One region of the Planococcus sp. APC 3906 genome, then DNA from elsewhere that is predicted to be linked to it. Evidence: riboswitches for the same ligand, from Rfam matches in the RefSeq annotation. Region 1 holds a riboswitch; each other region holds the start of a gene.
What was found. Region 1 has a riboswitch for S-adenosylmethionine ahead of QMA09_RS05045 (bifunctional homocysteine S-methyltransferase/methylenetetrahydrofolate reductase). Riboswitches for the same ligand answer to the same signal wherever they lie in the genome.

Region 1 (8,107 bases):
GGCGGCGCAAATCACCTGGCACAAAGACCGGCACGTCTTCGCGTACGGTCTTCACTGGTCTTTCTGCTACTGCGACAGCCGGTTTGGCAGCTTTCGCCGCTTCCGAAGCCTGGCGCTTTTCTTTCTGCGCGCCCAGTTCCTCGAGCAGCACCGCTTTTCCTGCCCCGCTCTGCAAACGGTTGGCCAGATCCAAGCCCTGCATGGCGTCTTTCGCGTAAATGACCGGGCCGTCGTATTCAGCAGCAATCTTCGTTTCAGTGAAGCGCCTCGACAAGGCGGCACCGCCGACGAGGATCGGCGCATCGATGCCCGCTTCCTTGAAGTCCTGCGCTGTCAGCACCATCTGCTTGGCGGATTTTACCAGCAGGCCTGACAAGCCGATGATGTCCGGCTTTTCTTTTTTGATGACTTCGATCAGCGTCGCCGGCGTCACTTTGATGCCGATGTCGATGACTTTAAAGCCGTTGTTGCTGAGGATGATGTCGACCAGGTTTTTGCCGATGTCGTGGACGTCGCCTTTGACCGTCGCAAGCACCACTTTCCCTTTGCCGGTATCGTCCGCCGCTTTTTTCTCCATAAAGCCTTCAAGGAATGAAACCGCCGCCTTCATGACGCCTGCGCTTTGCAGCACTTCGGCGACAATCAGCTGGTTGTCGTTGAACAAACGCCCCACTTCCGCCATGCCGGCCATCAACGGTCCGTTGATGACATCAAGCGGCGTGTCGTACATGTCGAGCGCTTTCTCCAGATCCGGAATCAGCCCTTCTTTCGTGCCTTCGAGAATGTAATAAGCGAGGCGGTCCGGCACATTTTTCGGGATGTCATCTTCGCTTTTCTCTTTTTTCTTGTCGCGGTAGAAATCGGTGAAATCCGCCAATGTCTTGTCTGTCGTCGTGAACAGCAATTCATTGGCCATCTTGATTTCCGCTTCCGGAATCGATGCGTAGCGCTCCAATTTCTCCGTATTGACGATGGCGTAATCGAGCCCCGCCTGCGTGCAATGGTACAGGTAAACCGCATTCAGCACTTCCCGGCCAACCGGCGGCAAGCCGAACGATACGTTGCTGATGCCGAGGATCGTCAATGTCCGCGGCAGTCTTTCTTTGATCAAACGGATGCCTTCGATCGTCTCGACGGCAGAGCCGATGTATTGCTGGTCGCCGGTTCCAACTGGGAATACCAGCGGATCGAAAATGATGTCTTCCGGCGCGAGGCCCCATTTATTGACCAATAAATCATATGAGCGTTCGGCGATTTCAAGCTTCCGCTCGCGCGTCACCGCCATCCCCGGTTCATCAATCGTTCCGACAACGACCGCCGCACCGTATTTTTTCACCAACGGCATGACCGCATCAAATCGTTCTTCACCATCTTCAAGGTTGATTGAGTTGATGATCGCCTTGCCTTGCGAGAATTTCAGCGCAGCTTCGATGACATCCTCGTCTGTGGAATCAATGACGAGCGGCACTTTGACTTTCTTCACCACTTCGTGCATGAAATTCGCCATGTCCTCGAGTTCATCGCGGTCGGGGTTGGCAAGACAGATATCAATGACGTGCGCACCGTTTTTCACTTGGGCGCGTGCGATTTCTGAGGCTTCTTCAAATTTCCCTTCCACAATGAGGCGTTTGAATTTCCGCGAACCGATGACGTTCGAGCGCTCTCCGATAAACAGCGGGCGCATCGAATCGTCGTATTGAAGTGGTTCGATGCCTGCCAGCACATGGCCGTGTCCGGTCTGCTCAGGTTTTCTCGGCGGCAGCCCAGCCACCGCTTCACGCACAGCCTTGATATGCGCAGGCGTCGTGCCGCAACAGCCGCCGACGACGTTGAGCCAGCCTTTTTCAGCAAAGCCCCGCAGCTTTTTCGACAGCGATTCCGGCGTTTCGTGGTAATGGCCTTCTTCATCCGGCAGCCCTGCGTTCGGGTAACAGCTGACAAAACCGTCGGACAGCTCAGACAACGAGCGCAAATGGTCCGTCATGAATTCCGGACCGGTCGCACAATTCAATCCGACCGACAGCGGCTTGACGTGTTCAATGGAAATATAGAATGCTTCAATGCTCTGCCCGGCAAGCGTTGTGCCCATCGGCTCGATGGTACCGGAAATCATAATCGGCAATTCTTTGCCCAACTCTTCGAACGCCTGCTTGATGCCGATCGTCGCCGCTTTGACATTCAGCATGTCCTGGCTCGTTTCCAGCAAGATCAAATCCGCTCCGCCTTCAACCAGCGCTTTCGCCTGTACATGGAAATCTTCGCGCAAGGCGTCGAACGTGATGCCGCCTGTCACCGACAAGGTTTTCGTCGTCGGCCCGATTGCACCTGCAACAAAGCGCGGCCATTCAGGGGTGGAATAAGCAGCAGCCGCTTTCTTGGCAATTTCCACAGCGCGGCGGTTGATGTCCGCTGCCTGGTTTCCAAGCCCATACTCGTCTAAGACCACAGGCGTCCCGCCGAACGTGTTCGTACAAAGAATGTCTGCTCCCGCTTCCAAATAGGCTTTGTGGACGCCTTCGATGACGTCCGGCCGCACGATGTTCAAGTACTCGTTGCAGCCGTCGAATTCCTCGCCGCCGAAATCTTCCGCCGACAAATCGGCGTTCTGGATCATCGTTCCCATCGCGCCATCAATGATCAGGATCCGTTTTTCAAGCTGTTGTTCAATAAGTGTTTTGGACATGGCTGCTTTCGCCTTCTTTCTGCAAATCTAGTTGCCTGATGTAATCGATCAATTCCACGGACATTTCGTAACGGAAAAATGGCGTGATCAAGTAAATGCCGTTGAACAGCCCCGCCGCCGTATCGATCAATTCCTTCGCTATCGCAATGCCTTCAGCGGTCGCCCGGTCCTTATCTTCGCCGCATGCGCGCATCCGTTCAAGCGCATCTTCCGATAACTTGATGCCTGGCACTTCGTTGTGCAGGAATTCCGAACTGCGTATGCTAGTGAGCGGCATGATGCCAAGGAAAATCGGCGTGCTCAAATGCTTCGTTTCTTCGTATATTTCAATGATTTTCTCTTTCGTGAACACCGGCTGGGAAATGAAATAATCCGCACCGCTGTCGATTTTCTGTTCCAGCCGCTTGACCGCCCGGCTGACGACGCGGACATTCGGATTGAATGCCGCCGCCACCGAGAAATTCGCTTTTTTGCGCAGCGGCTTGCCGGAAAACGAAATGCCTTCGTTGAGTTTCTTGATCAGTTGAATCAATTCCAGGCTCGAAACGTCATAGACGCTTGTCGCTCCCGGGAAATCCCCGACTTTCGTTGGATCTCCCGTAACTGCCAGGATATCATGCATCCCAAGGGCGTCAAGCCCCATCAAATGCGATTGCAGGCCGATCAAATTACGGTCGCGGCACGTGATGTGCGCGAGCGGCCGGATGTTTTCCTGCTGCTTTAAAATCGACCCCATCGCCATATTGGAAATACGTGGCGAAGCAAGCGAATTATCGGCCATCGTCACGGCATCGACTCCCGCCGCATTCAGCGCTTTCGAGCCTTCGATGAATTTTGAGACGTCCAAATGGCGCGGCGTGTCGAGTTCGACAATGATTGTGCGCTCCGTCTTCGCTTTTTCATGCAATGGCTTGACGTCGAGCGCTTCCGCTTCCCGGATGACAATCGGCTTTCTCGCCACTACTTTCTTTTCCGTCACCGGCGCCAAATTGCGCATGCGCTTTTTCACTTCTTCAATGTGCTTCGGCGTCGTGCCGCAACAGCCGCCAATTAAGCGCACACCTTCTTCTCTCAATAACAAGGCAGCCCGCCCAAAATAATCGGCTTCCGATTCATAGACAATGCGGCCGTCTTCCACGTCGAGCAAGCTGGCATTCGGATACGCCGACAGGAATGCTTTTTCCGGCAGCGATACTTCTTCGAATGCCTGGATCGTATGGTGCGGGCCAAGGCGGCAATTGACGCCGACGATTTCCGCTCCGAGTGCTTCAAGCTGATGCAGCGCATCGTTCAGCGACATGCCGTTTTGCAGGATGCCCGGCTCGTGCATCGACACTTGCGCAATCAGCGGCGTATCCGTCATGTTTTTCAAATGCGTGACCGTCGCAGCAAGCTCTTCGAAATCGTAATACGTTTCCAGCAGCAAGCCGTCCGGATCGCCGGACAATAAATGCTGCGCCTGCTGGTCGACCATTGCAATGATTTCCTGCATCGTGGCATCGCTTTTCCGCATGCCGCGGATGCCGCCGATTGTACCGAAGACGTATTGCCCGCCCGGCGCCGCAGCGCGCTTTGCGATATCAATCGCAGCGAGGTTGATGTCTTTCACTTGCTCTTCGAGGCCGTAGCGCGCCAGCTTATGGGCGTTCGCGCCGTACGTATTCGTCTGGATGATATCGGCTCCCGCCTTGATGTAATCCTGGTGGATCTTGCTGACGATTTCCGGCCGCTGCAGGTTCAGCTCCTCGTTGCAATACTCGATGCCATACGAATACAGCAGCGTCCCCATCGCACCGTCCCCTGTCAACACGCGCGTTTTCAATGCATCCAATAATTTCATGCCGCTCACCCTCCTGTATATAGAAAAAAAGCCTTCCATGAAAAAGAAGGCTTTACGGTCGTTAAACTCGTTCCTTTTCATCTCCCAGGCAATTGCGTGCCTGCTGGATTTAGCACCTGACCACGAATGGCTGGTTGCTGAAGCGTCACAGGGCCAGTCCCTCAACTTCTCTCGATAAGAATTCACTATGCAGTTTTTGTATTCTTAAAATCTTACCTGCATAAAGAGCACCGGTCAAGCGAATTCGTCTAAAAACGTAGAACTTTCTGTTTAATTCTAAATGAAAGCGGATACTTTCTGCATATTGTGCGGAGGCTGAATGCAGACAGACGAAAACGCCCCCCACTCGCGTGAAGGGCGCCATCGTAAATCCTCATTCTAATACGGCCCTCTGATTGCTCCAGCCACTTCTTCTTTATAGAATTGCGACAGGCGTTCCAGCTCTTCGGCTGAATATGCTTTTGCATAAAGTGCATTCAGATTGTCTTCTACTTGGCGCACATTCTTGAAGCCCGGAATGACAGATGAAATCGCATCGTGTTCCAAAATCCACTTCAGCGACGCTTGCGCCATATTGCCGCGCCCTTCTGCAATCCATTTCAGTTCATTGCTGAGGTCGACGCCTTTGTTGAACTCCAGGCCGGCAAATGTTTCACCGACGTTGAACGCTTGGCCGTCGCGGTTGAAATTGCGGTGGTCCGCTTCTTCGAACTCGGCGTCTTTTTTGAATTTGCCGGTCAGCAAGCCGCTTGCCAATGGCACGCGCGCCAGAATGCCGACGCCTTGCTCCGACGCTTTCGGGAATAATTCCTCGAGCGGTTTCTGGCGGAACAGATTGAAGATGACTTGCAGGCTGCTGACGTTGGGATTTTCCAGGCACAGCAAGCCTTCTTCCACCGTTTCGACACTGACGCCGTAATGGCGGATTTTGCCTTGCGCCTTCAGTTTATCCAGCACTTCGAAAACCCGTCCATCGCGCAAGATCTCGATCGGCGGACAATGGATCTGGTAGAGGTCGATCGTTTCGCGTTCCAAGCGCTGCAAGCTCGCTTCACAATAAGCCGTGACGCTTTCTTCCGAATACGTCGCAGGGTCATGGATATCGCCTGCGCGGCAGAATTTCGTTGCGATCATGATATCTGACCCTTTGCCTTTTGTCGCTTTGGCCAATAGCTCTTCGCTGTGGCCGCCGCCGTAGACATCAGCCGTGTCGAAAAAGTTCACGCCTTCATCCATGGCGTAATCGAGTGCGCGCAGCGATTCGCTGTCGTCGTTGCTGCCCCAGTCGCCGCCGATTGCCCACGTGCCGAAACTCAATTCGCTGACATTTAAATCCGTATTGCCAATATTCCGATAATTCATCCTTTACACTTCCATTCTCTCAGATTGATACAAATAAAAACCACAGCCTGCTAGCTGTGGCATTCCATAACCTGTCTTTTCCCTTGTCGTTTGACGGATAAACTCATTCCCTGTTCAAAGCCATCCCGTTGGCGCAGGCTCATTGTATCGGACGCCGCTGACTTCGAATTTGTACCAAGTAAATGGCCCTTCCGGCAGGTCCCAGACAATCTCGATCTTTGACGGCACCTTGATGCCGTCCGCTTCCATATAACCCAGGATATTCGCGGTGCACAGCATCTTCTCGGCCCCTTCGTCGCTGTCTTTATAACGCAGCGCTGTCACAGATTTCAGTTCACCTTGCATATCGAAATGGAAATCCGCGGTACCGGAAACACCGTTCAATTCCATCATCGCTGTGGCCGTCGTTTCATCGACCTTCTGCCAATCGACATAGGAGCTCAAGGCCGCTGCCGGACAGCACGCCAACTCCATCAAATAGCGCTGCAGCGACGATTGGTTCGTCTTGGCATTGTTTTCAGTCTTCGAAAGCGGCATAATGCCGTCGAATTTGATGCGCATCTGTCCATGCCCGTTGCGGAAGACATCCTTCCCGCTGATGTGGGTGCCAGGTGCCATTTTCATATCCACTTTCCACGTAAATTCCGGGGGTTCGAAAGTTGAATACTGCTCCGCTTTGGCAGGAGTCCAATGCTTCTGTTCCGGTTTCAGCTTGATTTGCCCGCTCTGCTCCAAGTACATGCTGCGGACTTCCGTTTTGCCGACCGAACCGCTCCATGCCAGCCATTTCTGCACCGGCTCCGGCAGCTCTCTGGTCCGCTCTGCTGTCACAAGCGCCAAATCTACTCCTGCGTCCTTAGTCTGCCTCTTCCTTCCGCCTTCCGAAGGCCCCTTCTTTTTATAGGCATACAGCGCCACAGCTATTAAGCCAAGCACCAAAACGATAAGCTGCATCAACTTCACCCCTTTCCTCTTCTGTGTACCGGCTGTCCGAGCAACGATCAAAAAATCATGTAAATGCCTTGTTTATACTATACGGCATGGACAATGCTTTCTCCTGTAAATAAAATCCGTTGACGCACTTTATTTCAAAAACCTTCACAGGCCATCGTCTGGAAACAATTCCTTCAAGTTTTTGATTGGCCGCGCTTTCGGATGTGCTTCAAACGGACGGAACTCGATATTGCCGACGTGCACGCCCATATTGTATTCACCGATGACCGAATCCAGCAGAATAAAGACCACTGGAATCAGCTCTTCATTGTTCTCTTCGGTCAGCCCTTTGATATAGAGGTTCAAGCTGACTTCCTCGCGCTCCAGATCTTTCAGCGCCGTGTAATAGACGTCGTCCCTTGTCAATTCCATATCGCCCCAATTGACGCTGAACTCCTCGTCAGACGCTTGCCGGAATGGGATGATTGTAAACCGCTCGAGTTGTGGTGCCGTTTCATGCAAGTCGAAGACCTCGTCAAATGCCTCCACCATCCCATCCGCGCTAATGATGAACTCGCGCTTGCCATCTTCCGGCTCTGCACTGAATTCAAACGCCAGATGTTTATTGACCTTTTTCAGCTTGCGGTGCAGCAAATCAAAAAGCTCTTCTCTTTCCTCTTCCGCCAGCTCAAAATAACTTTCCTCATTGTCCGAAAACCATTGCCAAAAGGTATCCACCTTATTCTTTCTTGTCGGCAGCCATTTCATCCCAGTTATCCCCTTCACTGTAAAAAATTCTTCCTTTTTTATCATAATCATTTTACGAGAATTTAGAAATTGTTATTTTCTATGAATTCACATAATTTATTGCGAATATGCTTTTCATTCAAGCGGAAATTCATTATCATGGAGGTATTCAAAAGATTCCCTTATGGCTTGGACGCTGCTGCCCGGAAGAAACGGAGAAAGCACACAAAAACCAGAAGGAGGAATAACGATGTCGATGAATAACGGATCAAACGGCGCCTCGACGCGAATCGAAGGCACCGAACTGGTAATGGAACGGTTTTTCAATGCGCCCGCTGAACTCTTGTATACGATGTACACGGAACCGCAGCACGTGAAGAATTGGTGGGGGCCGAACGGCTGGACGACGGAGAACTACAAGATGGATGTCCGGCCCGGCGGTATCTGGCATTATTGCATGCGTTCGGAAGACGGTCAGGAAGCTTGGGGAAAAGCGGTTTATGAGAAAGTCGAAAAACCTCATTTGCTTACGTATACGGACA
Region 2 (8,107 bases), on a different contig from region 1:
GCGATCCAAACCAACGACAACCAGACAAAAAGCGGCGTCATTGACGCGTTCATCGACGCCATCCGCTTGGATCAGGAGCCGATTGTCACAGGCGAAGACGCACTCCGCTCGCTGAAAGTCGTGTTAGGCATCATGGAAGCCGCCGAAACCAAACGCGTCGTCACAATCGAAACAGAATCTCTACTTTATAAATGAATAAAACCCCTGGCTGCCCGCTTTTTCTTAAAGCGGACAGCCGCTTTTTTGTAGAGGAGGTCTTTTGATTTTTAGATTTCTTTTAAGATACTCCGCAAAACTGCCTAGCTTGCGACGAAGTGCGCAGCATTGCAACGCACTTCAATATCTCGAAGCTGTAGCGATGCAGAGACAGGAGCCGTAAGGTTTTATCGGCAGTTTTACTCTGTATCTACAAAATAGCAGATCCAGGTTAGTTTATTTATTTCTAAAAAAGCTTATCCAGCGGAGGCGCGGCCAAGGACTGGACAAGGAAATGGCCAAATGGAATTTGGGTCATTTCCTTTGCTTCGAAGCTAGCGCAGCGATGCAACGCACTTTCATGTCCCGAAGCTAGCGAAGCGTTGCAGGGACAGAAGCAGAAAGTTCTTAATGAGACGGGTGTTCTTCCCGGCTCATTATGTGAGCCATGCCCAGAGCGTCTTGAGCGACTTTCTATACGCAACCTCCATAGTTTTTTCATTAATCTCAAAAAAGAAAAAATCCTTTCTCACATTTGCAACCTTATTGCTGTTCAGTCTATATCTACTTTAGTATAATTCTAATGTAAGAATTATAATCTGCCGTAGCAGTACCCAGCAGTAATGTTAAGGATAGAAGTTCACCATTTTCATTATCATTAGGAGGGTTTAACAGATGGAAAACAACGATCAAAAGCGTCACACAGCTGCATCCGATGCACAATGTCCGATCACGGGCGCAGGAGGCGGACAGCCAACCGACCAAACAGGCGGGCACAGAGACAGTGCCATTACAACTTCGAACAAACCAGGCAAAACCCAAAATAAAGACTGGTGGCCGAATATGCTCAACGTGGGCATTCTGCATCAGCACGATAAAAAATCGAATCCGCTAGGTGAAGAGTTTGATTACAAAGCGGAATTCGAGAAATTGGATTACGATGCATTGAAGCAAGATCTTCACGCTTTGATGACCGACAGCCAAGACTGGTGGCCGGCAGATTACGGCCATTACGGCGGCTTGTTCATCCGTATGTCATGGCATGCTGCAGGAACGTATCGGAACACGGACGGCCGCGGAGGCGGTTCGACCGGAAACCAGCGTTTTGCACCGCTTAACAGCTGGCCGGATAACGTAAACTTGGACAAAGCGCGCCGTTTGCTGTGGCCGATCAAGCAAAAATACGGAAACAAAATTTCCTGGGCTGATTTACTTGTCTTGACGGGCAACGTGGCACTGGAATCAATGGGCTTCAAAACCTTCGGATTCGCTGCAGGCCGTGAAGACATTTGGGCACCGGAAGAAGACGTATATTGGGGCAATGAAAAAGAATGGTTAGCGGATAATCGTTATTCCGGGGACCGCGAATTGGAAAACCCGTTGGCAGCCGTACAAATGGGCTTGATTTACGTCAATCCGGAAGGTCCGAACGGCAAGCCGGATCCTCTTGGAAGTGCAGTCGATATCCGCGAGACATTCGCGCGCATGGGGATGAATGACGAAGAGACGGTTGCGTTGATCGCAGGCGGACATACTTTCGGCAAAGCCCACGGCGCTGGAGATCCTTCCAACGTAAGTGACGATCCGGAAGCAGCAGTTATCGAAAACCAAGGATTGGGCTGGAAGAGCTCGTACGGTTCAGGAAAAGGCCGCGATACGATTTCAAGCGGTATCGAAGGTGCATGGACGGCCAACCCAACGCAATGGGATAACGGCTATTACGAGCAATTATTCGGCTACGAGTGGGAATTGACGAAATCTCCTGCAGGCGCTTACCAATGGACGGCAAAAGATCTGCCGGAAGACCATATGGCACCGGATGCAGAAGATTCGTCGATCAAAGTAAAAACGATGATGACAACGGCTGATATGGCGTTGCGCATGGATCCTGCTTATGAAAAAATTTCCCGCCGTTATTATGAAAACATGGAAGAGTTCCAAGATGCCTTTGCCCGCGCGTGGTTCAAGCTTCTCCACCGTGACATGGGACCAAAAGAGCGTTACTGGGGACCAGAAGTTCCAACAGAAGAATTGATCTGGCAAGATCCAGTACCGGAAGCACCAGGCACTTTAAAAGACAAGGAATTGGATGAGCTGAAAGTGAAGATCCTTGAAAGCGGACTGAACCCGCAGCAATTGGTCAAAACAGCTTGGGCTTCTGCCAGCACATTCCGTAATTCAGACAAGCGCGGCGGTGCCAACGGAGCACGCATCCGATTTGCTCCTCAACGCGAATGGGAAGTAAATGAGCCAGAAGAATTAGCGAAAGTTCTTGCCTTCTACGAGCAGCTGCAAGCAGAAACCGGCAACAAAATCAGCATCGCTGACTTGATCGTGCTCGGAGGAAACGCTGCGATTGAACAAGCGATAAAAGCAGCTGGCTTCGATCTTGCCGTTCCTTTCACGCAAGGCCGTGGAGATGCACTCGAAGAACAAACTGATGCAGAAAGCTTCAAAGTGCTGGAGCCGATTTCAGACGGTTTCAGAAATTACCAGAAGAAAGAATACGCAACAAGCCCAGAAGAAATGCTGCTTGATAAAGCGAGCTTGCTTGGCTTAACAGCTCCGGAAATGACTGTATTAGTCGGCGGCATGCGCGCATTCGGCGCCAATTACCAAGGAGCTACTGAAGGAATCTTGACCGACAAACTCGGCGTGCTGACAAACGATTTCTTCGTTAACTTATTGGATATGAACATCGAATGGACACCAGCAGAGTTCAATAAATACGAAGGCAGATACCGCGGTACGGAAGAAGTTGTCCGCACTGCAACACGTTTTGACTTGGTATTCGGCTCGAACGCAATCCTGCGTGCCATTGCTGAAGTATACGCACAAGACGACAGCAAAGAAAAATTCGTTCGCGATTTCATCAAAGCTTGGAACAAAGTGATGAACGCAGACCGTTTTGATCTTGTAAACAAATAAGCAAAAATCCTGGCCAGGAGCAACACGCTGGCCAGGATTTTTTAATAGTACGGGGATATTACATACTCCATATAGCAATAAGCAAATCGCAAAAAAGGCCGGGCCATTTTGTTTTTTAGCTGATTACAAGGTGTCATGAGATATTCAGAAAAATAATCAGAACAGAAAAAAGAGACAGAAGACAGCCTTTACTGCCATTCTGTCTCCTATCGATTTAAAAGAGAATTTTCAGTGCCTTTTGTGGAGAAGGGCACTGTTTTTTATATTTTGCAAAACAAAGGCGTTATTTAACTTTAATAACGATTTTTCCGCGAGCATGATGAGTTTCACTTAACGCATGTGCAGCTTGAAGTGATTTTTCATTAAAATCAAAAGTTTCGCCAATCACTGCTTTTAATTTCCCGGCCTCATACAAATCAGCTAGCTTCTGCAATTGTTCACCTTTTGGATCAAGCCATAAGAAACCTGCTTCAACTTCATACTTTTGCGCCTCTTCTTCATTTGGCGGTGCAGCAATCGAAACCAATTTGCCTTTTGGTTTTAGAACTTTATAGCTGTTAGACTGAACTTCTCCGCCCATTGAATCCAAAACAAAATCATAATCATGCAGAATTTGGCTGAAATCTTCCGTTTTGTAATTAATCACTTGGTCTGCACCCAAGGATTTCACAAACTCTTCATTTTCTTCGCTTGCTGTCGTTGTGACATAAGCACCGAGTGATTTAGCGATCTGAATCGCAAAGGTTCCAACTCCGCCAGCTCCTGCATGAATAAGAACCTTGTCATCTTTCTTTACGCCTGCAAAGTCTACCAGGCATTGCCACGCAGTGAGCCCTGCCAGGGGAATAGCCGCAGCTTCCTCGAAACTCATTGAAGCGGGCATTTTAGCGAGCAAGTTTTCATCCACTGGTGCATATTCAGCGTAAGTGCCCTGTCTTGTTGTGGCTGGCCGTGTAAAGACGCGCTCACCTACTTCAAAGTTTCTTACGTTGCTTCCTTTTTTCACAATAATTCCTGCAGCATCCCAACCGAGGATAATCGGAAATTCAAATGGCAGCATATCGGTTAAATACCCTGCACGAACTTTCCAATCGATCGGGTTAATGGAGGTTGCATGAATCTCCACTAACACTTGATCTTCGTGAATTGAAGGTTGGTCTACTTCTCTTTCTTGTAACACATCTTTATCTCCATATTGGTCAATGACAATTGCTTTCAAGTGATGACCTCCCTGTATTTTAGCTGGAACAGTTCCTGATCTGTTTTCCCATGAAAAAGCAGGTTAACAGAAATGTTTGGCTCCAGCTGATTAGTAGAAGAGTAACAAAAATAGAAAAGCGCCGTCAATATTCCTGATTCCTGCGCGCCATTAAAGAGGGAGAGGCCTTTCAAAATATGATTATGAATCAAAAACCTTAAATTTCCATGGGAAAATCAGTGTAAATTCAAAATAAATGAAAAATGTGTTTGACAGGAGAGCCAATGTCAAATACTATCGTTAATATGTAAAAAAATTAAATAACTTATCAAGAGAGACTGAGGGACAGGCCCTGTGAAGTCCAGCAACCATCATGTTTATGAGAGGTGCTAATTCCTGCAGGGTGTTTTTCATTCTGAGAGATAAGAAATTGGTCGAGCCTCTTTCCTATTTGAAAGAGGCTTTTTTGCATCTAAAAACAGGGAGATCACACGCACGTTCCGCAAGAATAATAACAATAAGACAGAGAAAAGGGGCTTGAACATGAAAAGAAATCATTATTTATTCGTATCATTGTTTTTATTAGCAGCAGGCACACTCGGCGGCTGTTCGTCAAAGGAAGCGACAAGCGCAACGGGCGACCAAGTGATTTTGGTAGGGACGCAGAATGATTACCCGCCATTCGCCTTTGCGGACGACAACAATGAGTTGACCGGCTACGACATCGAAGTGGTCAAAGCGATTGATGAACAATTGGACGGCTACGCATTCGAGTTTGTCGCCGTGCCGTGGGACAGCATGTTTCTTGCTTTGGAGTCCAATAAAATCCAGGCAATCGCCGACCAGGTAGCTAAGACGCCTGAACGCCAGGCAAAATACTTGTTCACCGATGAATCTTATTTTGCCGCTGAAACGGTCATTGCCGTGAAATCGGGAAGAGAAGACATCCAAACGATCGAAGATCTGGAAGGCAAGGCGGTCGGCGCATTAGCGGGCGATTCGTATACGCTTTTGCTGGAGGAATACAACGAAACGGCGAAAACCCCGATCGACTTGAAATACAGTGAAAGCGGCAACCCTTCGGAAATTCTGCAGGATGTCCAAAATGGCCGTGTGGATGCTTATGTCAATGATCCGATTATGATCGATGCGGTGTTGGAAAAGAACGATTTGGGCGTCGAGATCGTGGGCCAGCCCTTGGTCAATGATGACATGGGCATTGTCTTGAAAAATGGCGAGCAGGGCGAAGAGTTGAAAGCATTGGTAGACCCGATCCTGGAACAGCTTAAACAGGACGGCACCTTAGCAGAACTATCGGAAAAATGGACTGGCGGAGAATATATTCCTGAATAGGTTCGTGGAAGGAAAGAGAAAATGGAGAATTTACTGGATCTGAATTTTTTAATCGAAAGTTTTCCTGCCATTGTTTCCCGGCTGCCCATTACGATCGGGATAGCGGTCGGCTCCTTGGTTTTGAGTTTGTTTATCGGCGTGTTTACAGCATTGATCAAAATATACAAAGTTCCGGTATTAAGCGTAATTTCATCGATATACGTTTCGTTTATCAGGGGAACGCCTTTGCTCGTTCAAATCTACCTCGTGTTTTACGGCATACCGAAAATCATTTACTTTTTGCAGATCGAATACGGCTGGCTGCAATCGGCAGACGTCAATAGCATAGCGCCTGAAGTCTATGCGCTGCTGGCATTTTCCGTCAACCTCGGTGCGTATTTATCCGAAACGATCCGGTCCGCCATCGAATCGGTGGACCGCGGACAATTTGAAGCCGCGAAAGCGATCGGCATGAGCCCGACGGCGATGATGCTGAAAATCATTTTCCCGCAGGCGTTGGCCGTCGCGATACCGAACCTCGGCAATATGTTCATCAGCACGATCAAGGACACGTCGCTTGTGTTCATCATCGGGGTCATCGACATTATGGGGCAAGCCAAAATTCTCGGTTCACGCGGCTTGGCATTTTTTGAAGTGTATATTGCGGTATCCATTGTTTACTGGATTCTTTGCATCATCGTGGAGCGGGTGCTCGTGAAAATAGAGAAGCGGGCGCGCAGATATGAAAGAGGGATTGCGGCATGATCAAGTTAGAAAACATCCACAAATACTACGGCAGCCAGCACGTCCTGAAAGGAATCGACCTCGAGGTCTCGAAAGGCGAGATTGTTTCGATTTTGGGGCCAAGCGGATCGGGGAAATCGACGCTGCTGCGCTGCATCAATTTCCTGGAACAGCCGACGAGCGGCATCGTGGAAATCGGCGGCAAAAGAGTAGACGTCGAATCCGCCAGCAAAGCAGATGTGTTCGCGCTGCGGACGTCGACCGGAATGGTCTTTCAACAATATAATTTATTTAAAAATTTGACCGTGCTGGACAATGTCATGATTGGGCTTACGAGCGTCAAGCAATTGAAAAAAGACGAAGCAAAAAAGAAGAGCCTGGACATCCTGGAGCGGGTCGGATTGACGAACCGGCTCAGCCATTACCCGGCACAATTATCCGGCGGCCAGCAGCAGCGGGTGGGGATTGCCCGCGCGCTTGCGCTGAATCCCGAAGTTCTATTGTTCGATGAACCGACATCTTCACTTGATCCGGAGCTGGTTGATGAAGTGTTGGCCACGATCAGAGGCGTAGCAGCGACCGGGAAGACGATGTTCATCGTGACCCATGAGCTCCAGTTCGCCCGTGAAATCTCGGACCGCGTCATTTTCATGGAAGACGGCGTGATTGTCGAAGAAGGAACGCCCGAACAGCTTTTCACGCAGCCGAAAGCGGAAAGAACAAAGCAGTTTTTAAGTAAAGCAAGCCGGAATAAATAAAAAGGATCAACGAGCTTGGATATGGGAAGGATGTTTTGGAATGAACCCAATCGAACAAATTTTGAAAAGCTTTCCTATCGTCATACTTGACGGGGCAATGGCGACGGAGCTTGAAAATTACGGCTGCAATTTAAACGACCGTTTATGGTCAGCGAAAGTGTTGATGGAAAATCCGGAATTGATCAAGAAAGTCCACCTCGATTATTTTCAAGCCGGCGCGGATTGCGCGATTACGGCGAGTTACCAGGCGACGATCGAAGGCTATAAAGAAAAAGGGCTGACGGCTGAAGAGGCGGCGGACTTGATCACAAAATCGGTGAGGCTGGCACAAGAAGCGCGCGATGAATTTTGGGCGGAGCTGGACGGCCAATCGTCCCGGCCGAAACCACTGGTGGCCGCATCCGTCGGCCCCTACGGTGCATTTCTTTCGGATGGCTCGGAATACCGCGGCGATTACGGCGTAGGCAAAGAGGAGCTGAAGGAATTTCACAGAAGCCGGATCGAGCTGCTGGTTGAAGCCGGCGCGGATATTTTAGCGTGCGAGACGATTCCTTCATTACTGGAGGCGCAAGCGATTGTAGAAGTGCTGACGGAATTTCCGGGCGTCTACGCGTGGATCTCTTTCAGCGCGAAAGACGTCCTCCACATCAGCAACGGGGAAACGGCTGCGGAATGCGCCAGATACCTGGATGGCCAGGAGCAGGTGGCGGCAATCGGCATCAATTGCACCGCGCCTCGGTTTGTCGAGTCGTTGATCAAGGAAATCGCACGCGAGACAGCGAAGCCGATCATCGTTTATCCGAATTCCGGGGAAGCCTACGATCCTGCGAGCAAGACGTGGGATGGAAAGGCGCTTGAACAGCGCTACAGCTCCCTTAGCCAAGTTTGGCATAGAGCGGGAGCAACTGTTATTGGCGGCTGTTGCAGGACCTCTCCGCAAGATATCGAAGGC
Region 3 (8,107 bases), on a different contig from region 1:
TGCAGGAGCAGTAAGGTTTTCTCCGCTGTTTTGCTCCATATCTAGAGATATTTGAGCGGAGGCGCGGCAAAGGGCTAGGCGAAGCTATGAGACGAGTGTTCTTCTCGGCTCATGGCGAGAGCCATGCCCAGAGCGACCGCAGCGGTTTGTTAAAGTTAGTTTCTTTGTTTCAAATTGTATTTCATATTTATCTTCTTCGAACTTGTTTAGACAATAAGTTGCCGGCGGATTGGACGCCTTGCACCAGGACGACGAGAATCGCTACGGTGATGACCATGACCATCGTGTCGAAACGCTGGTAGCCGTAAGTGATGGCGAGGTCGCCGAGTCCGCCGCCTCCGATCGCGCCTGCCATGGCAGATGCGCCGATCAAGCCGACAATGGCGATTGTCAGGGCGAGCACGAGTGAGCTCAATGCTTCCGGGATCAAAAAGCGGAAGATGATTTGGGCCGGTGAGGCGCCCATCGCTTGCGCCGCTTCAATGACGCCTTTATCGACTTCAAGCAGCGAGTTTTCGATCAAGCGGGCGATGTACGGGCCGGCGTAGAAGACCAGCGGGACAATTGCTGCTGCTGTACCGATCGATGTGCCGACAATCAGCCGCGTCAGCGGGATGATGGCGACCATCAAGATGATGAATGGCACGGAACGGAAAATATTGATGACGATGTTCAATACTTTGGATACGGGTTCATTGGCGAGCAAATGGCCTTTGCGGGTGACGACCAGCAAGATGCCGAGCGGGAAGCCGATCAACAGGGAGAAGAAGAATGACGCACTGGTCATATAAACGGTTTCCCACAGCGCTTCCAAGATTTGTTCGTTATCAACTAGCATAATGCTGCACCTCCTCGACCTTTACGGTGTCGCTGCGGATTGCCGTTAGCGCGTTTTGTATCTCGGCAGCTGGACCGGTGAATTCGACAATCAGGTTGCCGTACGGTTCGCCTTGCAGTTCAGTAATGTTGCCGAATAAAACATTCAAGTCCAAATTGAAATCACGTGAAATGCGGGACATCAGCGGCTGCCCGACCGATGAGCCAGTGAATTGGATGCGGTAAATGGAATGGCTGCGCGATGGATCCTGCAATTGCTCCAGCAGCGACGGCGGCAGCTCATCGTTCATGACGGAGCGGACGAAACGCTGGGTGGTCGGCTGCTGCGGATTGGTGAAGACATCGAACACGGTTCCTTTTTCGATGACTTTTCCGGCTTCCAGCACCGCGACTTTGTCGCAGATTTCACGGATAACGCCCATTTCATGCGTGATGAGCAGGATCGTGATGTTGTATTCCCGGTTGATGCGGCGCAGCAATTCCAGAATCGACTGGGTCGTCTGCGGATCAAGAGCGGAAGTCGCTTCATCGCATAGCAGTACGGAAGGATTGGTGGCCAGCGCCCGGGCGATGCCGATGCGCTGTTTTTGGCCGCCCGATAATTGATCCGGGTATTTTTCTGCTTGGTCAGCCAAGCCGACAAACTCAAGCAAGTTTTTCACTTGCTCCTTGATCTTGTTCTTCGGCGTATTTGCCAGCAGCAGCGGCATGGCGACGTTGTGGTAAACCGTTTTCGAATTCAGCAGATTGAAGTGCTGGAAAATCATGCCGATGTCTTTTCGCGTTTTCCGGATTTCACTGCCTGACAAGGCCAGAATGTCTTTGCCGTGGATCAGCACGCGTCCGGTAGTCGGCCGTTCCAATAAATTGACGGTGCGGATCAGTGAACTTTTTCCGGCGCCGCTGAAACCGATGACACCATATATTTCTCCGGTCTCGACAGTCAAATCGATGCCGTTCAAAGCGTGGATTTCCTGTTTTCCGGATTGGTAGGTTTTGGTGACCTCCTCGAATTGAATCATGTAAAGCGCCTCCTCAAGCTGGTGATTCTATGCAAACCTTTTCGGTACGGATCAATCTTTCCAAAAGTGAACGATAAAAAGCCCTCTTTTTTTCTTAATCCAACAGAAAAAAAGAGGGCTTCGGCATGAAACCATCTCGTTCTCATCTTCCAAATGCACGGATGCATTTGCAGGAATTAGCACAGTTTTCGCATGAAGCGAATCCGCTGCCGAAACGTCATAGGGCCTGTCCCTCGGTTTCTCTGGATAAGAAAGTGATGTACGTATTCGATTTGTAATGCTTACTTTAAAGGGGGCTGTTGTAAAAGTCAACTAAATTCCCGAAAAAAGTTTTGGCGCGATTCTGCCGGCACCTGCTTAAGCAGAGCCAGCCGTTTTTTTACGCAGTACGGCAGAAACCCTTTTTTCCGTGCCATCTTTAACGCGTGCAATATTCTCTGTATGCTTCCAAATCGACATCGCAAACAGCAGAATGGCGATGGCTACAGGCCAGAATCCGTCAGCCGGAAACACCGCCACGGCGAGCAGCGTGACGTAAAGAACGAGTACACCAGCCACAAGGTAATCGGTGGCAAGTGAAACGATGACCAATAGAAGCAAGCCGGCAATTCCGAATCTCCAATCGAGCGCCAGCATTACACCGATGAGCGGCGCAGTTCCTTTGCCGCCGTTGAATTTCATGTAGATGGGAAAGTTGTGGCCGCACACGACGCCCGCGCCAATAGTGAACAATAAAGTCCAGACCGTACCATCCGGCAGCGCGGAGGCGTCCAGCAGCAGCCGGAATCCTGCAACCGCAAGAATGCCTTTGGCAATATCGAGAACGGCAACGAGTGCGCCGTATTTCCAACCAAGCACGATCGCGGCATTCGATGCCCCGGAATTTTTGACGCCTTCTTTTTTGATGTTGACGCCCGTCAACAGCTGGGAGATAAGGGAGCCGTGCAAAGAACCGATGATATAACCTGATATGAGTGCTGAAATCGTCCAAAATAACATCTGCCTTCTCCTCCTTCCTTTAATTTTAACGCAATAGGCGCTTCGAAGTTTCAAAATTATTCGAATTTTATGCTTGACATTGCTTTCCATTCTTTTTATACTTCACAACAAGATGAAAAACTAAATCTGAATACTCTTATCAAGAGAGGCGGAGGGAATAGGCCCTGTGATGCCCAGCAACCAACAAGCGCAGCTTGGAAAGGTGCTAAATCCTACAGATCCGGCACGACGGGATCTGGCAGATGAGAGGAGGTATACCCGTATATGACGGCCCTCTTCTTAACCGAAGAGGGCTTTTTCTGTTCCCTCCTCAACCTTGGTTTCTATCTATAAAAAATTAGGAGGAATAGAAATGACGAATTTTAAACCTGAAACTCTTTTATTGCACGGCGGCCAGCAGCCCGATCCCGTAACAGGATCAAGAGGAGTGCCGATTTACAAAACAACTTCCTATGTGTTTAAAGATACAGAGCATGCGCAGAATTTATTCGGCTTAAAAGAAGCTGGCAATATCTACTCACGCATCATGAACCCGACAGTCGACGTATTCGAACAGCGTGTGGCGCTGCTTGAAGGCGGCACTGCAGCTGTGGCATTGGCATCCGGCATGGCAGCCATCGCTTTTTCAATCTTGAATGTAGCGGAAGCGGGCGATGAGATCGTCGCGGACAGCAATTTGTACGGCGGCACTTACAGCCTTTTCGCAAATACATTGCCAAGGTACGGCATTACAGTCAAGTTTGTCGACGGCAAAGATCCGGAAAATTTCCGCAGCGCAATTACCGATAAGACGAAAGCGTTATTTGGCGAAATTATCGGCAATCCGAGCCTGAATGTCTTCGACGTGGAAAAGGTGGCGTCTATCGCTCATGAAAACGGCATTCCATTATTGATCGACAATACATTTGCATCGCCTTACGGCAGCAACCCGATTGAATTCGGAGCTGATGTGGTCATCCACTCGGCGACAAAATGGATTGGCGGCCATGGCACGACAATCGGCGGTGTGGTCGTCGATGGCGGGAAATTCAATTGGAACAATCCGAAATTCCCAAGCTACACGGAGCCAGACGAAAGCTACCACGGCATCCGCTACGGAATCGATGCAGAAGGCGCATCCTTTGCAACTAAATTGCGCGTCCAGCTGCTGCGTGATTTCGGCCCTTCTTTAAGTGCAGAAAGTGCTCATGCATTTTTACAGGGGCTGGAGACGCTGCATTTGCGGATTCCCCGCCATAACAGCAATGCCCAAGCTATCGCGGAATATTTAAGAGATCATCCGCAGGTCGAATGGGTTAATTTTATCGGCTTTGAAAATCATCCATCACATGGACTGGCCAAAAAATACTTGAAAGACGGCTACGGATCCATCGTCAATTTCGGCGTTAAAGGCGGGCGTGAAGCCGGCCGGAAAGTGATCGACAGCGTTGGATTGTGGTCGCATGTCGCCAATGTCGGCGATGCGAAATCGTTGATCATCCATCCGGCATCGACGACGCACCAGCAATTGTCTAAAGAGGAACTTGAATCATCGGGCGTAACAGAAGAGTTGATCCGCCTGTCGGTCGGGCTTGAGAATCCGGAAGATTTGATTGCGGACCTGGAACAGGCGATACAAGCTTCAGTTCTGGAAAACGTATAGGAGGAATGCAGAATGGCTAGCGTATCGATCGGATCTTTGGTCCTGGAGTCAGGAGAAATCCTTGAAAATGTCGAACTTGCCTATGAACGCTGCGGAAAAAATGGTGCCCCAGTGGTCCTTGTATGCCATGCTTTGACAGGCGATCAGTTTGCTGTCGGCACTGCAGAAAATCCTGGCTGGTGGGCAGGCTTGGCAGGGCCAGGAAAAGCCGTAGATACAAATAAGTTCCAGGTCATCACGTTCAATGTGCTGGGCGGATGCAGCGGATCTACTGGACCTTTGTCCATCAATCCGCACACTGGAACCCCTTACCGTGCTGCATTTCCGGCCATCACAATCCGTGATATGGTGAATGCAGAATACGCGGCTTTAAAGGAGTTGGGCATAACCGGCCTTGCAGCGGTCATTGGCGGATCGCTTGGCGGCATGAAAACTTTGGAGTGGGGACGCAGTTATCCGGAATTCACCAAAGCGATTTTCCCCCTTGCTGTCACGCCGGCTTACAGTGACTTCGGTGTAGCATTCAATTTTATCGGCATTCAGTCAATCATCAACGATCCGAAGTTCAATGGGGGAGACTATGGGGACGCCGCGGAGCTGAAAGGCTTTGAAGTGGCTCGCATGGCAGGGATGGTGACATATCGGAGCGGCGGAATGTTCAACGAGCGCTTCAGGCGTTCAACCCGCGGCGAAATTTTTGAAGTGGAGTCGTATTTGGCCTATCAAGGCCAGAAGCTGGCAAAGCGCTTCGATGCCAATAGCTATGTAGCTTTGCTGCAAGCAATGAATACACACGATGTTTCAGAAGCTCGGCTGGAAGTTGAGGTTTTCTCTCTTTCCTATACCCACGATTTGCTTTATCCGAGCGAAGGGATGGTGCCATGGCTAAAGTGCCAGCCAAATGCTTCGTGGGGAATCGTCGATACCCAATTCGGGCACGATGGTTTTCTGGTCGAATTTGAAAAATGGGACCATCACATTTCAAAAAAATTGAATAGCTTGCCAATTCCCCAGCTTATGCAATAGCATAAGCTTTTTTATTTGCCTTAAACTCAAAGTAAATGATGGAAAAATATCCTTGTTCCATGCATCTTTAAACCGAGATAATATTTATCAAAAATAGGTGAAAATGATTAATAAGGAATATGTTTACAGTTAAATAAAACGGGTACTTGCTGAATAATAAAATAAGCGGGGAGGAATGACCTAGTTTCACGAGGGATAAAATCGTCAAAATCAGATTTGGGAGCTATTAAGCCTTTTGGCATGGGGTCTTTGGTAGTAATTTTATTGATTTATAAAATTGGGTTTTTTTGACAAAGATTTGAAGTGGTGTTATTCATACATAGTAGAAGAAACCCGAGATATCAGTAAGCTGCGTTTACTTTGAAGAAAAAAGGAATAACTGCAAAGATACTTTTGAATTAACAAGTTGAAAAAATGACGATGAAAATCCAGGAGAGTGCCAACATGATCGAGTCTAAGAGAAAAGCCATTATCTTCTTTTTTCTTGCAGCAATTCTTGCAGGAACAGCAGGATTTCTAACTTTGCAAAAAGTGAAGGAATTGAATACGGATTTGGGGACGATGGTCAATGTTTATGCGGCTGGCCAAGATATTGCTTCACGCAGTGTCATTACCCCGAAGGACATTACTGTAGAAAAAATCCCTAAGAAATTCGTTACCGACGAACATATCACCAATACAGACGATTTGCAAAATAAGGTGTCGGTCATTCCATTGTCTTCCGGAGATTTGATTACAAAAAATATGTTGAAACAGGCATCTGCGGTTATGGAAGAAAATAATCGCTTGATCACATTGATGTCATCTGAGCGTGTCTTTTTTGATGAAGAACTGGAAGCTTTGGACCGCGTAGACATTATCGTGTCACTGCGTGAAAAAGAAGACAATAAAACTGAAATCTTCATGCAGGATGTAAAAGTGGCAAGAGTAGCGAATGACAGCAAAAAGTTTGCTGTGGTCCAGCTCGAAGTTTCACTAGAGCAAGCACCCAAATTGATACATATGCAAAATTACGCAGACAGTGTACGCATCATTAAGGCGAATGTCGGTACAGCGGGGTCAGAAGAAGCTGAAGAAGTGGAAGCGGCTGCCGCAGCAAAAGAAAAAGCTGAAGCAGAAGCGAAAGCTAAGGCTAAGGCAGAGGCAGAGGCTAAAGCAAAAGCTGAAGCAGAAAGTAAGGCCAAAGCTGAAGAAAAAAAAGCTGAAGAGAAAAAGCCTGCTGAAAAGAAAACTCAGGATGACGCTGCCAAAACGTCTTCGAATAACTAAGGGGGCCACGGCATGAAGCAATCACAATTATTGATCGTCGGACAAAAAAATGAACTATATACCCTGCTGACTCAGCAATTTGGCCAGGAATTCGACTTCATCGGCCTTGAACCGATTCACTTGCGTTCAGAATTGAAAAATACGAACCCCGCTTTGGTGCTCCTGCTCCACAATCCCGGAACGGATTTGGAAACGCTGGCGTACCTGCAGCAGGAACTTGACGATGTGCCGGTGGTTTTTGCCCATGAAAGCCATGATTTCCAATTATTTCGTGATTTAGTCAGGGCAGGGGCGATCGATTATTTCGTCATTCCGGAAGATTTAAATGGCTTGGCCAATCAAATTTCAATCATGCTTGCGCGCCTTCAAACGGCTCCCGAAAAAGAGAAGCAGTTAAGTTTCAAGCGGGGAAGCGGCCAGGTTTTCGCTTTTTACAGCGGCAAGGGCGGCAGCGGAAAAACTTTGTTGAGCACGGCGTTTGCACAGACCTTAAAATTCGAATCGACTGCACAAGTGCTGTACATCGACCTTAACCTTCAGTACGGCGGTGGAGAATCTTATCTAGGCGTAGAAACCACACGCACGATTTTGGATTTGGAGCCGGTCATTAAAGAGATGACTGAACAGCATTTGCGCAACGTAGCTGAAAAAGAGCCGCTATCGAAAATGGAATTGCTGATTAGCCCATGTGATGCAGAACTGGCTGAATACATTACCGAAGATTTTATCACTCGCTTGCTTCGTGTCTGCCGACGGGCCTATGACTTCATTGTGGTGGACTTGCCAGTGAACATGGATGAACGGACGTATACGGCATTAGTGGAAGCCGACCGCATTTATTACACTACATTGATGGACACGCCTTCTATCCGGGTGTTTAAACATACGGAAGAATTATTCCAGAAACTTGGGATTCCGACCACTGACCGGCTCGAAGTCGTGCTGAACGAAGTTGGACGCGAAAATGAGTTGTCGAGAAAAGACTTCGAACGTTTTATCGAATACCCGGTTGCGGCGGAAATCAGGCGCGACATTAAAGGTGTTCAAACGGCGATCAATAAAGGCGAAACCCTGCGTAAGATGCCAAAAGAGAAAAAGTTGACTCCCGCCGCAAAGGATATGCGGAAATGGGTGGTATCAATGCTAAAATAACCGTTTTTAGAAAGGTAGGATAGGGATGTCGCTCTTTCAGAGAAAAAGAACCGAAACAGCTGCAGCGGTCAGCGAACTTGTTTCAACGCAGACTTCACAAGTCCTTAGCCCTTTTTTGGAAGAATTGCTGGAACATTACAAAGCCCGTCTTTTGGCAGAA

Region 2: it holds a riboswitch for S-adenosylmethionine, as region 1 does, so the genes downstream of both, QMA09_RS12665 (transporter substrate-binding domain-containing protein) here and QMA09_RS05045 (bifunctional homocysteine S-methyltransferase/methylenetetrahydrofolate reductase) in region 1, are expected to answer to the same signal.
Region 3: it holds a riboswitch for S-adenosylmethionine, as region 1 does, so the genes downstream of both, QMA09_RS00975 (O-acetylhomoserine aminocarboxypropyltransferase/cysteine synthase family protein) here and QMA09_RS05045 (bifunctional homocysteine S-methyltransferase/methylenetetrahydrofolate reductase) in region 1, are expected to answer to the same signal.

What each region holds. Positions count from the first base shown of each region.
Region 1 is NZ_JASDCW010000005.1:145,856-153,962, forward strand. Features, by position in the region: gene metH (methionine synthase) at 1-2,683, opposite strand, end outside; gene QMA09_RS05045 (bifunctional homocysteine S-methyltransferase/methylenetetrahydrofolate reductase) at 2,664-4,523, opposite strand; SAM riboswitch class I at 4,598-4,704, opposite strand; gene QMA09_RS05050 (aldo/keto reductase) at 4,902-5,885, opposite strand; gene QMA09_RS05055 (DUF6920 family protein) at 6,000-6,839, opposite strand; gene QMA09_RS05060 (hypothetical protein) at 6,984-7,586, opposite strand; gene QMA09_RS05065 (SRPBCC family protein) at 7,816-8,107, shown strand, end outside.
Region 2 is NZ_JASDCW010000022.1:13,820-21,926, forward strand. Features, by position in the region: gene QMA09_RS12650 (Gfo/Idh/MocA family protein) at 1-195, shown strand, start outside; gene katG (catalase/peroxidase HPI) at 871-3,123, shown strand; gene QMA09_RS12660 (NADP-dependent oxidoreductase) at 3,407-4,342, opposite strand; SAM riboswitch class I at 4,644-4,750, shown strand; gene QMA09_RS12665 (transporter substrate-binding domain-containing protein) at 4,865-5,674, shown strand; gene QMA09_RS12670 (amino acid ABC transporter permease) at 5,696-6,418, shown strand; gene QMA09_RS12675 (amino acid ABC transporter ATP-binding protein) at 6,415-7,155, shown strand; gene mmuM (homocysteine S-methyltransferase) at 7,196-8,107, shown strand, end outside.
Region 3 is NZ_JASDCW010000001.1:190,928-199,034, forward strand. Features, by position in the region: gene QMA09_RS00960 (methionine ABC transporter permease) at 188-838, opposite strand; gene QMA09_RS00965 (methionine ABC transporter ATP-binding protein) at 828-1,859, opposite strand; SAM riboswitch class I at 1,999-2,112, opposite strand; gene QMA09_RS00970 (glycerol-3-phosphate acyltransferase) at 2,217-2,858, opposite strand; SAM riboswitch class I at 2,992-3,107, shown strand; gene QMA09_RS00975 (O-acetylhomoserine aminocarboxypropyltransferase/cysteine synthase family protein) at 3,211-4,500, shown strand; gene metX (homoserine O-acetyltransferase MetX) at 4,513-5,526, shown strand; gene cpaB (Flp pilus assembly protein CpaB) at 5,971-6,795, shown strand; gene QMA09_RS00990 (CpaE/TadZ family protein) at 6,808-7,947, shown strand; gene QMA09_RS00995 (TadA family conjugal transfer-associated ATPase) at 7,973-8,107, shown strand, end outside.